Regions from separate parts of the Aurantimonas sp. E1-2-R+4 genome, predicted to be linked through region 1. Evidence: predicted binding sites of a transcription regulator. Region 1 holds the regulator's gene; each other region holds the start of a gene.
The links. Region 1 encodes LexA, which represses DNA repair genes until DNA is damaged. Its sites were predicted from a motif close to TGTTCNNNNTGTGTTCNG; they were not measured.

Region 1 (3,415 bases):
GCTACCAACGGCGATGGCTGAAATACTCGATCCGCGTCAAAGACTTATGCGGATTGTGGCAGAGAGGAAGGGATTCGAACCCTCGATACGGTCTCCCGTATACTCCCTTAGCAGGGGAGCGCCTTCGACCACTCGGCCACCTCTCCGAGGACGCAGATACCTGCGCGACGGGCCCGGTGCAAGGGAGGCAAGAAGAAAACCCGGTGAACATGATCGAAAGGCACCCTGCGGCCATTCAAACCGGACACCGCGAAACCTCGCCCCGACCCGGGAACGATCCACACGCGCTTCCTTCGCGGCGCCGTCAAGGCTCTGCGCGGCGCGGCCTGGTTCGCGGCTCAAGCAGCAGCTGGCACAGGTCGAAAAGTTGGCTCCGCGGGATCGGTTGCCAACTGTCGGTCCGGCCTTCAGTATTTGCGGATGAGCCCGACCAGCCGGCCCTGAACCTTGACCCGCTCGGAGCCGAAGATCCGCGTTTCATAAGCCGGATTGGCAGCCTCCAGCGCAATCGTATTGCCGCGCCGGCGAAACCGCTTCAGCGTCGCTTCCTCCTCGTCGACCAGCGCGACAACGATCTCCCCGGGCGTCGCTGTGTCGGCGCGGCGAATCACCACCGTGTCGCCGTCGAGGATTCCGGCTTCGATCATCGAATCGCCCTTGACTTCCAGCGCATAATGCTCGCCGCCGCCAAGCATATCCGGCGGCACGGCGAGGGAATGGGTGGTGTGCTGGATCGCCGAAATGGGAACGCCCGCCGCGATCCGGCCCATGACCGGAATCGAGACTGTGGCCGGTTCAGGCGGTCTCGTCGTCGCGCGTCGGGAAATCGGCTCAGACGTCTTGCGTGCCGCGTCGCGGCTTCCTTCGATCACGCTCGGCGTAAACCCGGCGTGGCCGACGGGGGCAGGGCGGTCCTTCTGCATCGCTTCGGGCAGCTTGAGGATCTCCAGCGCTCGCGCGCGATTGGGCAGGCGCCGAATGAAGCCCCGCTCCTCAAGCGCGGTAATCAGGCGATGAATGCCGGATTTTGAGCGAAGCTCCAGCGCGTCCTTCATCTCGTCGAAGGAGGGAGGCACCCCGCTATCCCTCAGCCGTTCGTGAATGAACGACAAAAGGTCGTGCTGCTTGCGTGTCAGCATCGAGGCGACTCCCTAAAACAAAACCTGAACAAACCTATCTGTTCTAGTTGTGTTCCGCAAGACCCTTCCATTCGTCGAGCACAACGTAGCGGCAAGCCTCGCCCGCACTGGCCGGAGCCGCCGAAGGAGCCCGCACGAGCAGCGCGTCGGCCTGCGCGTAGGTGGACAGGAGGGAGGAATCCTGGAGGGGCAGCGGAATGACCCGGATGACGCCGTCTTCTCGAACCTCCAGCCGCGACCGGACGAAGTCGGTCCGCAGGCCATTTTCAGGCATCGGCGCACCGAGCAGCCCATGCCGGTAGAGCTGGCGATCGGGAAGGCCTGCCAACCGGCGCACCAATGGAACCAGGAACAACCTCGCCGCGACCATGGAGGAGGCCGGATTGCCCGGCAGTCCGACGATCGTCAGATCGCCGAGCCGCCCCGCCATCAATGGCTTGCCGGGGCGCATCGCGACCTTCCAGAAGTCGAGTCCGACGCCGCGGTTGGCGAACACCTTGCCGACCAGATCGTGATCGCCAACCGACGCCCCGCCGATCGTGACGAAGACATCCGCCCGGTCCCGGATGGAATCGCTCAGGCGCGCGTCTATTGTGGCGACGTCGTCGCCGGCGATCCCGCAGTCGATCGCATCGCCGCCGGCGGCTACCACCATCGCCGCGACGCCGAACGGGTTGGAGGCGACCAACTGCGAGGGACCGAGCGGCTCGCCGGGCAGCACGAGTTCGTCGCCGGTTGCGAGGATGGCCACCTTCGGCCGCGCCAGCACCGTCAGCGCGGGGTAGCCGCAGCTCGCCGCAAGCGCGATGGCGCCGGGCGTGAGCAGGGCGCCGCGGGTCAACAACGTCTCGCCCGCAGCGAAATCGATACCGGCTGCCCGGATGAATTGGCCGGGTTCAAGCGAAACCGTCGGCCGCACGGTGCCGTCGTCTTCAACGCGGGCGTCTTCCTGGATCAGGATCGCATCAGCACCTTGCGGCACCGGCGCCCCGGTGAAGATTCGCGCCGCTTCTCCGCGTCCCACCTGACCGTCGAAGGCGCGCCCGGCGGCGGATTCGCCGACGACCCGCAGGACCTCGAACGGCGACTGCGCATCCTCAGCGCGGACGGCGTAGCCATCCATGGCCGAGGCATCGAAGGACGGCTGGGTGCGGCGGGCCAGGACGTCCTCGGCAAGAACGCGTCCAGCTGCTTGAAGCAACGGCAACTGTTCGGTGCGGGTGAGCGGCACCGCGCTCCCCACCAATCGTCGATAGGCTTCCTCGACGGGAAGCAGACTCACGACGCGGCCGCCGTGAAGTCGCCGGAACGGCCGCCGGACTTCGACAGCAGCCGGATGCCGGACACGCGCATCGAGCGGTCCACGGCCTTGGCCATGTCGTAAATCGTCAGACAGGCCACAGAGACCGCCGTGAGCGCCTCCATTTCCACGCCCGTCTTGCCGCTGACCTTGGCCAGCGCCGTGACGCGCAGACCAGGCAGGGTCGCATCCGGCGTTATCTCGACGCCAATCTTCTCAAGCATCAGCGGATGGCAAAGCGGAATCAGCTCGTGCGTGCGCTTGGCCGCCATAATTCCGGCGATCCGCGCAATCCCGATCACGTCGCCCTTCTTGGCTTCGCCGGCAAGAATCAGGTCCAGCGTCGCCGGCTGCATGGCGACGAAACCCTCGGCTTCTGCGACCCGAACGCTGTCGGCCTTGTCGCCGACATCGACCATTGAGGCAGCGCCGGCGGCGTCGAGATGGGTGAGCCCGGATTGCTTGGTGTCGCTCATGACGAGGCCCCCGGTTGGCGGGTGGCGCCAAGCAGCACGCGCGTCGCCGCCTCCACATCAGACTGGCGCATCAGGCTTTCCCCGACGAGAACGGTGCGGATCCCCCGATCGGCGAGGCGCAGGCAGTCGGCATGGGTGAAAATGCCGCTCTCGCCGATGAGAATCCGGTCGTCCGGTACCAAGGCCGCCAGCCGCTCGGCCGTGGCCAAGCTGGTCTCGAAGGTCCGCAGATTGCGATTGTTGATGCCGATCAGCGGCGTGCGGAGCTTCAGCGCACGCTCGGCTTCGGCTTCGTCATGGATCTCGACCAGGATGTCGAGGCCGTAGTGTTCGGCAGCGGCTTCGAGATCGCGGGCCAGTGCATCATCGACGGCGGCCATGATGATCAGAATCGCGTCCGCGCCCCAGGCGCGCGCTTCGGCCACCTGATAGGTGTCGAACAGGAAATCCTTGCGCAGCGCCGGCAGCGCGGTCGCCGCACGAGCCGCCGTCAGATAGGC
Region 2 (3,415 bases), on a different contig from region 1:
AGATAATGCCGCTTGCGGGCGGAAAAGCGGGCGTCGAAATCCTCATCAACGCGCTCGACGTCGAGGATCGCGACGGCCTCGCGGCGCAAATGGGCGTTGAGCGCGTCGCGTATGACGTCGCAGTCCCATTCGCGCGACAGATCCAGATGCGCCACCTGTCCGGTGGCATGAACGCCGGCGTCGGTCCGCCCGGCGCCGAACAGCACAGCAGGCTCGCCGGAAAAACCGGCAATGGCGGTCTCGACGGCCTCCTGCACCGAGGGATCGCTGGTTTGGCGCTGCCAGCCGCAATAGGGCTTGCCGTTGTACTCGATGGTGAGCTTGTATCGGGGCATCAGGCGGTGCCGGCGACGCTGCCGGCCGGCACGGGCGATCCCCGCAAAAGGTCGTCCGCCGCCATCGGCTTGCCGCCGGCGCGTTGCAGTTCGAGAAGACGCACCGCCCCCGAACCGCAGGCGACGAGCAGGTGGCCGTCCAGCACCGTGCCCGGCGCGCCCGCGCCCGTCTCGGCCGAGGCACGCAGGATCTTCACCCGCTCTGGCTTGCCGCCGAACGACAGCGTCGTCCAGGCGCCCGGAAACGGCGAGAAGGCGTTGATCTTGGCCGCGATCGGTTGGGCTTCACCGGTAAAGTCGAGCGCGGCCTCGGCCTTGTCGATCTTCCTGGCGTAGAGCGGCGCACGCCCCGTCCGCGCGGCGATCGCGTTCTGGTCCTCGAAGGTCAGCGTACCGGCTTCGAGCTTTTCGAGCGCCTCGGCCATCAGATCGGCCGAGATCGCCGCGAGCCGGTCGTGTAATTCGCCCGCCGTTTCGGTCTGGCCGATCGGCGTCTCGGCGGCCAGCGCCACCGGGCCGGTATCGAGGCCGAGTTCCATGCGCATCACCATCATGCCGGTGGCGGCGTCGCCAGCCTCGATCGCCCGCTGGATCGGCGCGGCGCCGCGCCAGCGCGGCAGCAGCGAGCCGTGACCATTGAGACAGCCGTGGCGCGGCGCGTCGAGAATCGGACGCGGCAGCAACAGGCCATAGGCGACGACGATTGCGACGTCTGCCTCCAGTGCCGTGAAGGCCGTGATCTCCGCCTCGTCCTTGAAGTTCAGCGGCGTGCGAACGTCCAGCCCCAGCCGTTCGGCTTCGGTCTGGACGGGGGAAGGGGTCAACGTCAGGCCCCGGCGCCCGGCCTTGCGCGGCGGCTGGGTGTAGACGGCGGCGATGTCATGTTCGGCGGCGTGGATGGCGCGCAAGGTCGGGACGGCGAAGGCGGGCGTCCCCATGAAGACGACGCGCAGCGTCATCGCCGGCTCACGCGATGGCCTTGCGGGCCGCCTTGGTGAACTTCTTTACCACCATGTCCCGCTTCAGCTTGGAGATGTGGTCGATGAACAGGACGCCGTTGAGATGGTCGATCTCGTGCAAGAGGCAGGTGGCCAGGATGCCGTCCGCCGTCTCTTCGTGCATCTTGCCGTCGAGGCCGAGATAGCGGACCGTCACCTCGGCGGACCGCTCGACCTCGGCATAATAGTCCGGGATCGACAGGCAACCTTCCTCATAGACATTGCGGTCGTCGGACTCGGCCAGAATCTCGGGATTCAAAAACACCTGCGGCGCCTTGTCGTCCTCCTCCTTGGACACGTCGATGACCAGCAGGCGAAGCGGTTCGCCCACCTGGATCGCGGCGAGCCCGATGCCGGGCGCGTCGTACATCGTGTCCAGCATGTCGTCGGCCAGCCGCTTGACGCGCTCGTCAACCGTTTCGACGGGTTTGGAGGTCTGGCGCAGGATCGGATCCGGCAGAATGATGAGAGGCTTGATCGTCATGGCCGCTGAGGTAATCGCTGACACAATCGCGGTCAATCGGTGCGGTGCCGACATGCGGACGGGCTTCCATGCGCCGTTGATACTTCCAGCGCAGCAATGTTCGTGCTTTGGTCCAATTCGTTAACGAATCGAATCTAGGGTCGGACCATGGACAGCGACGCTCTTGCCGCCCTTCTCACGACGCCCATCATCACGATCGGCGACCATGCAGTCCCGGTCTTTGCCCTGGTTCTGGCGGGCCTGCTGTTGCTCCTCCTCGTCCTCTGGCTGCGCGCCCGCCGCGCCGCGCGGGAAGCACTGGAGCTGGTGGAAAGCCGCGAGGCGGAATCGTCCGATCGACTGGACGCGGTGCTGAAATCCCAGTCCGAAATTACCGGTCGGATGCAGACGATGGCCGAGATCTTCGGCGCCCGACAGGCGGACCTCACGCGCACGCTCGCCGAGCGCTTCGACGGGCTAACCTCGCGCGTCGGGCAGTCGATCCTCCAGACCACCACCACGACCAACGCCTCGCTGTCCGCCTTGTCCGAGCGCCTCGCGGTGATCGATCGCGCCCAGGGTGAAATCCGGAATTTGGCCGGCGAGGTCGTGCGGTTGCAGGACATTCTCGCCAACAAGCAGACGCGCGGCGCCTTCGGCGAGGGCCGGATGCAGGCGATTGTGGCCGACGCACTGCCGAGCGCTGCGTACTCATTCCAGGCGACGCTCTCCAACGGCAAGCGCCCCGACTGCCTGATCAAGATGCCGAACGGCGCGCCCTCGCTCGCCATCGACGCGAAGTTTCCGCTCGAGGCCTACAGCGCGCTGCGCGACGCCGAGAGCGACGATGCCCGGGACTTTGCCGCGAGCCGGCTGCGGCGCGACATGGACGTTCACGTCAAGGCGATCGCCGGTAAGTACCTCATTCCCGGCGAGACGCAGGATACCGCGTTCCTGTTCGTGCCGTCGGAGACGATCTTCGCCGAGCTGCATGAGCGGTTCGAGGACGTCGTCCAGAAAGCCTATCGGGCGCGGGTCGTCATCGTGTCGCCGTCGCTGCTGCTGTTGTCGATCCAGGTCGTTCAGGCGATCCTCAAGGATGCGCGGATGCGCGCCGAGGCCGGACGTATCCAGCAAGAGGTCCGACACCTGACGGAGGATCTGACCCGGCTCGACGCCCGCGTCGCCGCATTGAAGACCCATTTCGGTCAAGCCGGTCGTGACGTCGATCAGATCCTCGTCTCGACCGAGAAACTGATCCGGCGCGGTGAGCGGATCGAGGCCGTCGACCTCGGCGAGACGGAGACCTTGACCCCTGTCCGGGCGCGGGTGCCCGCCGAGTGACGCAAGCGGCGCGACTAGAGCTTTTCCTCAAAGTGGAAAGGTCCCGGACATCCTTTCTTAAGAAAAAATGAATTTGGTCGGGATCGAATCCGACCTTCTCGCGTTTCTTTTGTGTCACCGGACGCGAGGGGAATGACATGCGGCGCTTCACGAAGGTTCTGTTAGCGGGAATAGCCTTGGCCACCGCGCCTTTGGCGCCGCTGACGGCCGTCGCCCAGGTGTCCGAGTTGTCGATCGCCTACAACAACCAGACCGATGCCGATTTCCGCAAGGGT
Region 3 (3,415 bases), on a different contig from region 1:
CAGTCGAGCGGCTTCATCTTCGTCGACTCCAAGGCCGGCGAGGGCACGGTCTTTCGAATCTTCCTGCCACGGCACATCCCAGATCAGGTCGCGGCGGCGAAAATCGCGGCGAGTGCGATCGCCCCCTCAAACGCCAAGCTCGACCTTTCGGGAACGGCGTCGATCCTGCTCGTCGAGGACGAGGATCACGTGCGGGCCGGCAATGTCCGCGCTCTCAAGATGCGCGGCTACGACGTCCACGAAGCCGCCTCCGGCATCGAGGCGCTGGAAGTGATGGAAGAACTGGACGGTCAGATCGAGCTCGTGGTCTCCGACGTGGTCATGCCGGAAATGGACGGGCCATCGCTGCTCCGCGAGATGCGCAAGAAGCGACCGGATCTGAAATTTATCTTCGTGTCGGGCTACGCCGAGGACGCGTTCGCCAAGAACTTGCCGGAGGGCGAAAAGTTCGGCTTCCTCGCCAAGCCGTTCTCGCTGCGCGAACTGGCCGTCGCCGTCAAAACCATGATTGACGAATAGGCTCGAACCGCTGCCGCTTCCCAGCTCACGCGGTCTTGGCCATGGCGACGGCGATGCGTCCGGCCAGCCGCGCGTTGGCCTCGACCAGCGCGATGTTGGCGGCGAGCGAGCGCCCCTCGCTCAAATGATACATGCGATCGAGCAGGAACGGCGTGACGGCCTTGCCGCTGATCCCCTGAACTTTCGCGTCGCTGAGGGCCTGTTCGATCCAGCCCTCGACCATTCCGCGCGGCAACGCCTGATCCTTCGGCACCGGATTGGCGACCAGCATACCCCCGCCGATCGAAAGAGAGCTCCGCGCTCTCTGAAAGGCGGCGATCTCGTCCGCCGTATCGAGCCGAAGGGGGGCGGGCAGGCCGGATTCGCGCGACCAGAAGGCAGGTAACTCATCGGTGCCGTAGCCGATGACCGGAACGCCTTTTGTCTCCAAGACTTCCAGGGTTTTATTGAGATCGAGAATCGCCTTCGCCCCGGCGCAAACCACGATAACCGGCGTTCTCGCAAGCTCCTCCAGATCGGCGGAAATGTCGAAGCTCGTATCGGCGCCGCGATGAACGCCGCCGATACCGCCGGTGGCGAAGACGCCGATCCCGGCGAGATCGGCGGCGATCATCGTCGCAGCGACCGTGGTCGCGCCGGTTCGCCCCGTGGCGACGGCATAGGCAAGGTCGGCCCGCGACAGCTTCATCGCATCCCGGGTCGTCGCGAGTGCGTCCAGTTCCTGGTCGTCGAGTCCGACAACCAAGTGCCCATCCAGAACCGCGATGGTCGCTGGGACGGCGCCTTGCTTGCGTATGATCGCCTCGACATTGCGGGCCATGTCGCGGTTCTGTGGATAGGGCATGCCGTGGGTGATGATGGTCGATTCCAGCGCCACCACTGGCCGTCGGCTGCGAATCGCATCAGTGACCTCGGCAGAGGACCTGAACGGGAGCGTCACGGACATCACAGCGACCTTTCCGGTAAATGAGGATCTGGCAGAGCCGCGGCGCCCTCCTGGATCAGTCGAGGGAAATCGCGTGGCGGAAACGGATCGACAGAAATCCGGATCGATGACGCTACCAGGCCCGCGCGGACGCAATCGATCCATTCACGCCCCTCGCAAAGGCCGACGAGCGCGGCTGCGGCCAGCGTGTCCCCGGCGCCGGTGACGTCCCTTGGAATCACGACGGGGGGCTCCTGGAAGGCGATCGTCTCGCCGTCAATCACCACGACTTGCCTCGGTCCATCGGTAATGACGGCGCGCCGTGCACCGAGTTCGATCAGGAGTTCGGCGAGGAGCCTGGGGCTCGTGCCAGAACTGGCCTCGACCAGGCTTGCCGCCTCGGCATGCGAAAGAAACAGCGCCGAAAGCGAGCGAATTGCCCCGTGCAGGCGGCGAACTTTGGCGGGCGAGACACCTATCGCCGCGATGGGACGCCCGCCGGCGGCCTTCGCCAGCGCGTCGATCGATCCGCTCGGCAGGTTCGCGTCGACCAGCAATGCGTCGACCTCATCTATCGCTGCCCTGACATGCCGCCGCGTGAACACGCGCGGAACCAGGAGATCGTAAAGGCCCATGTCCGCGACGCCGGCAACAAGCTCGCTCCGGTCGTCCAATATGGCCGTATAGGTTGGTGTCGCCCGGTCGATCCAGGTGATGGAGACATCGGTGAACTTGCGAGCGGCGATTGCCTGGGCAATTCGGTAGCCGTCGGAATCGCCGCCCCTGGCGCTTTGCAGCACCACCGCGCAACCGAGCGCGTCCAGCGTCAAGGCGGCGTTGAACGCGGCACCGCCCGGCATGTCGAAGAAGCGGCCGGGGTTCGACGCGGCGGGACGATACGGCGCATCGGCCTTGGCGCGCCGGTCGATATGGGCCGCACCGACAACGAAGACGGAGAGGGAATGAGATGAAATTCCGGACTTCTTCATAAAACTTTAACAGACAGTGAGAGCGGACTGCGATTCGGCTTGCGACGATAAACCGGAACAAACCAGGAATATGGGCTTGCCCAATGAGAACAAATAGCGTACACGTTTGGTTCAGGCCGCATCATTGCACCCCCGTCCAACGCGTGGAATAAGGTCCCGTCTCCATGGCACAGAACACACTCCGTCTCGTCGAGGAAAATTCGTTGGACAAGAACAAGGCTCTCGATGCCGCGCTTTCGCAGATCGAGCGGGCGTTCGGCAAGGGCTCGATCATGCGGCTCGGCGCGAACGAGAAGATCGTCGAGATCGAAACCGTGTCGACGGGCTCGCTCGGACTCGACATCGCGCTCGGTGTCGGCGGGCTGCCGAAAGGCCGGGTCATCGAGATCTACGGGCCGGAAAGTTCGGGCAAGACGACGCTCGCCCTGCATACGATCGCCGAGGCCCAGAAGAAGGGCGGGATCTGCGCCTTCGTCGACGCCGAACACGCGCTGGACCCGGTCTATGCCAGGAAGCTCGGCGTGGATTTGGAGAATCTGCTGATCTCGCAGCCCGATACCGGCGAGCAGGCCTTGGAGATAACCGACACCCTGGTTCGCTCGGGCGCGATCGACGTGCTGGTCATCGATTCGGTCGCGGCGTTGACGCCGCGGGCGGAAATCGAGGGCGAGATGGGCGATTCCCTGCCGGGCATGCAGGCGCGACTGATGAGCCAAGCGCTGCGTAAGCTGACCGGTTCGATCTCCCGCTCTAAATGCATGGTCGTTTTCATCAACCAGATCCGCATGAAGATCGGCGTAATGTTCGGTTCGCCGGAGACGACCACGGGCGGCAACGCCTTGAAGTTCTATGCCTCGGTTCGTCTGGACATTCGCCGTATCGGCGCGATCAAGGACCGCGACGAGGTCGTCGGCAACCAGACCAAGGTCAAGGTCGTCAAGAACAAGCTGGCGCCGCCGTTCAAGCAGGTTGAATTCGACAT
Region 4 (3,415 bases), on a different contig from region 1:
CGATGGAATTTCTGACGGCAGAATCCCTGACGGCGCTGGCGCAGGTCATCATGATCGATCTGGTGCTCGCCGGCGACAATGCCGTGGTGATCGGTCTCGCCGCGGCCGGCCTGCCGGCCGCGCAACGCGGCAAGGCGATCCTCGTCGGCATCATCGCCGCCACGGTGCTGCGCATCGGCTTCGCCACGGTCACGACGCAGCTGCTCGAGATCGTCGGCCTGCTTTTGGCTGGCGGGCTGCTGCTGCTCTGGGTGAGTTGGAAGATGTGGCAGGAGCTGCGGGTGCCGGACCTCGCCGCCGAAGCCGCGCTCTATGGCGACAGCGCAAGCCTGGCACCGCGCAAGTCGCTCAGCCAAGCGATCTGGCAGATCGTTCTCGCCGATGTCTCGATGTCGCTCGACAACGTGCTCGCCATCGCCGGCGCGGCCCGCGAGCACCTCTGGGTGCTGGTGCTCGGCCTGATCCTGTCGATCGCGCTGATGGGCCTCGCCGCGACGCTGATCGCGCGGCTGCTCGGCCGCTATCGCTGGATAGGCTATATCGGCCTGGTGATCATCCTCTATGTCGCGCTGAAGATGATCTACGAAGGCTGGCAGGAGACCGCGCCGTACCTGCTGGGCTGAAGCCGGCGACAGGCAAAAGCGAGGCGATGGTCGGTCGCCCGTGGTGTCGTCAGCGGGCCCTGCGAGGTGAGCCGCCGAGGCCGGAAAACATGGCTAATCCTGAATTTATTTGCCTTTAAGGAATCATCCGCTTGAACGGCGCGACTCGATTCGGCGCGGCTTTGTTCGAATGATGTTCTTGTTTCATTCCCAAAATCATGCTTACCTTGAGGCATTCTTGGTCAAGGCGGCCGCACTCCCCGTGGCGGGGAACAGGCCGCCGGTTCGAGGGGGTGACGCCATGGTGTCGCGCGTCAAGACCGTCGCGTTTCAGGGAATCGAGGCCGTCCCGGTCGACGTCCAGGTCATGGTCGCCCCCGGCAAGGTCGGCATCCAGATCGTCGGCCTGCCCGACAAGGCGGTCGCCGAAAGCCGGGAACGCGTCCAGGCGGCGCTGCACGCCTCGGGCCTGTCGATGCCGCCCAAAAAGGTCACCGTCAACCTCGCCCCGGCCGACCTGCCCAAGGAGGGCAGCCACTACGACCTGCCGATCGCGCTCGGACTGATGGCGGCGCTCGGCGCGATCCCCTCCGACATGCTCGCGGGCTACGTTGTCCTGGGAGAACTCTCGCTCGATGGCATGCTGACTGCGGTGGCCGGGACGCTCCCCGCCGCGATCGGCGCCAACGCCATCGGTCTCGGGCTGATCTGCCCGGCCGATTGTGGCGCGGAAGCGGCCTGGGCAAGCGGCGACATGGACATCATTGCCGCCCGCAGCCTGATCCAGATCGCCAATCATTTTCGCGGCACCCAGATCGTCGCGCGGCCGGAACCGGCGGTCAGGGCCGCGCCCGCCAACCTGCCGGACCTCTCCGAGATCAAGGGGCAGACGGTCGCCAAGCGGGCGCTCGAAATCGCCGCCGCGGGCGGCCACAATCTCCTGATGGTCGGACCGCCCGGCTCCGGCAAGTCGATGCTCGCCCAGCGGCTGCCCTCGATCCTGCCGGCGCTGACCCCCAAGGAACTCCTCGAAGTCTCGATGATCGCCTCGATCGCCGGAGAACTCTCCGGGGGAAAGCTCTCCGACCGGCGCCCGTTCCGCGCGCCGCATCATTCCGCCTCCATGGCGGCGATGGTCGGCGGCGGCTTGCGCGCCCGGCCCGGCGAGGTGTCGCTCGCCCATCGCGGCGTCCTCTTCCTCGACGAGTTTCCCGAATTCTCGCCGGTGGTGCTCGACTCGCTGCGGCAGCCGCTCGAGGCGGGCGAGAGCGTCATCGCGCGGGCCAATCACCGCGTCACCTATCCAGCCAAGATGCAGCTGGTCGCGGCGATGAATCCCTGTCGCTGCGGCATGGCCGGCGAGCCCGGCCGCTCCTGCGCGCGCGGGGCCCGCTGCGCGGCCGATTATCAGGCGCGGATCTCGGGCCCACTGATGGACCGGATCGATCTGCGCGTCGACGTGCCGGCGGTCACCGCCGCCGACATGATCCGGCCGCAGCCGTCCGAGACGTCACTGGCGGTCAAGGCACGGGTGGCGGCGGCCCGCGCGCTCCAGATCGAGCGTTACGAGGCCGAAGGCCTGTCCGGGGCGACGGTCAACGCCCATTGCTCGGCCGCCCTCATCGAGACGATCGCCGCGCCCGACGCCGAGGGCCTGAAGCTCCTACGGGATGCCGCCGAGCAGATGAGGTTCTCGGCCCGCGCCTATCACCGCATCCTGAAGGTCGCGCGCACCCTGGCCGATCTCGACCAGGACGAAACCGTCAGGCGTATTCATCTCGCCGAGGCGATCTCCTACCGCGTCGCCGGCGAGCGGCTGGCGGCCGCGGCGTGAGCGCGCAGCGCGATCGCCGGCAGCCGCCGAGGCCGTTGCCCCATTCGCAGTGGAGCGTCAGCCGCGCAGCGTGCCGCCAGTGGCCTTTTCGACCTGGGCGACGATCTTGGCCGAAACCGCTTCCAAATCTTCGTCGGTCAGCGTCCGGTCGGCCGGATTGAGGGTCACCTCGATGGCGACGGACTTCTTGCCTTCGCCGAGCGCTGCGCCGGAAAAGACGTCGAAGACGCGTACCTCGCCGACCAGCTTCCTGTCCGCACCCTCGGCGGCGCGCACGAGCTTCAGCGCCTCCACGCCGGCATCGACGACGAAGGCGAAGTCGCGGCGCACCGGCTGGAACGGCGACAGGGTCAGCACCGGCTTGGTGCGGGTGGCCTTGCGCTTGGGCTCGGGGATCGCGTCGAGGAACACCTCGAAGCCGCAGAACGCGCCGGCAGCGTCGATCTGCTTCAAGGTTTTGGGATGAAACTCGCCGAACTCGGCGAGGATCACCTTCGGGCCGAGCTTGATACGGCCGGAGCGGCCGGGATGATACCAATCGCTCGCAGGTGCTTCGATCATCAGCCGGTCGACGGGCGCACCGGCCGCTTCCAGCGCGGCGATGGCGTCGGCCTTGGCCTCAAAGACGGAGACGGCGGGGGCGTTGCCGTCCCAGGACCGGCCCGCGCCGCTATGCACGGCCGTCCCGCGCCGCACGCCGCCGGCGACGCGCATCTGGCCGTCCGGCTCGTCGGAGGCGTAGACCGCCGCCACCTCGAACAGGGCGGTGTCGCCATAGCCCCGGGCAGCGTTGCGGCTTGCGGCCGCGATCAGGCCCGGCAGCAGCGAAGGCCGCATGTCGGACATGTCCGCCGAGATCGGATTTTCCAGCTTCAGCGCCTCAGTGCCGCCGCCGAAAGCCATGGCGTGGTTCTCGGGAATGAAGCTGTAGTTCACGGTCTCGACCATGCCGCGCGCGGCCAGCGCCCGGCGGGCGGCA

Region 2: a site for LexA is predicted at 1,915-1,932, ahead of VQ045_RS15390 (DNA recombination protein RmuC). Genes of this name have one in related genera too.
Region 3: a site for LexA is predicted at 2,519-2,536, ahead of recA (recombinase RecA). Genes of this name have one in related genera too.
Region 4: a site for LexA is predicted at 786-803, ahead of VQ045_RS02550 (YifB family Mg chelatase-like AAA ATPase). Genes of this name have one in related genera too.

Annotation. Positions count from the first base shown of each region.
Region 1 is NZ_JAZHLK010000056.1:95-3,509, forward strand. Features, by position in the region: tRNA gene VQ045_RS18540 (tRNA-Ser) at 57-146, opposite strand; gene lexA (transcriptional repressor LexA) at 408-1,139, opposite strand; gene VQ045_RS18550 (molybdopterin molybdotransferase MoeA) at 1,183-2,421, opposite strand; gene moaC (cyclic pyranopterin monophosphate synthase MoaC) at 2,418-2,915, opposite strand; gene trpC (indole-3-glycerol phosphate synthase TrpC) at 2,912-3,415, opposite strand, start outside.
Region 2 is NZ_JAZHLK010000035.1:5,579-8,993, reverse strand. Features, by position in the region: gene truA (tRNA pseudouridine(38-40) synthase TruA) at 1-335, opposite strand, end outside; gene fmt (methionyl-tRNA formyltransferase) at 335-1,294, opposite strand; gene def (peptide deformylase) at 1,302-1,817, opposite strand; gene VQ045_RS15390 (DNA recombination protein RmuC) at 1,965-3,140, shown strand; gene VQ045_RS15385 (serine protease) at 3,278-3,415, shown strand, end outside.
Region 3 is NZ_JAZHLK010000004.1:35,604-39,018, reverse strand. Features, by position in the region: gene cckA (cell cycle histidine kinase CckA) at 1-519, shown strand, start outside; gene VQ045_RS03120 (pseudouridine-5'-phosphate glycosidase) at 545-1,465, opposite strand; gene VQ045_RS03115 (carbohydrate kinase family protein) at 1,465-2,433, opposite strand; gene recA (recombinase RecA) at 2,598-3,415, shown strand, end outside.
Region 4 is NZ_JAZHLK010000003.1:80,263-83,677, forward strand. Features, by position in the region: gene VQ045_RS02545 (YjbE family putative metal transport protein) at 3-623, shown strand; gene VQ045_RS02550 (YifB family Mg chelatase-like AAA ATPase) at 904-2,436, shown strand; gene pheT (phenylalanine--tRNA ligase subunit beta) at 2,494-3,415, opposite strand, start outside.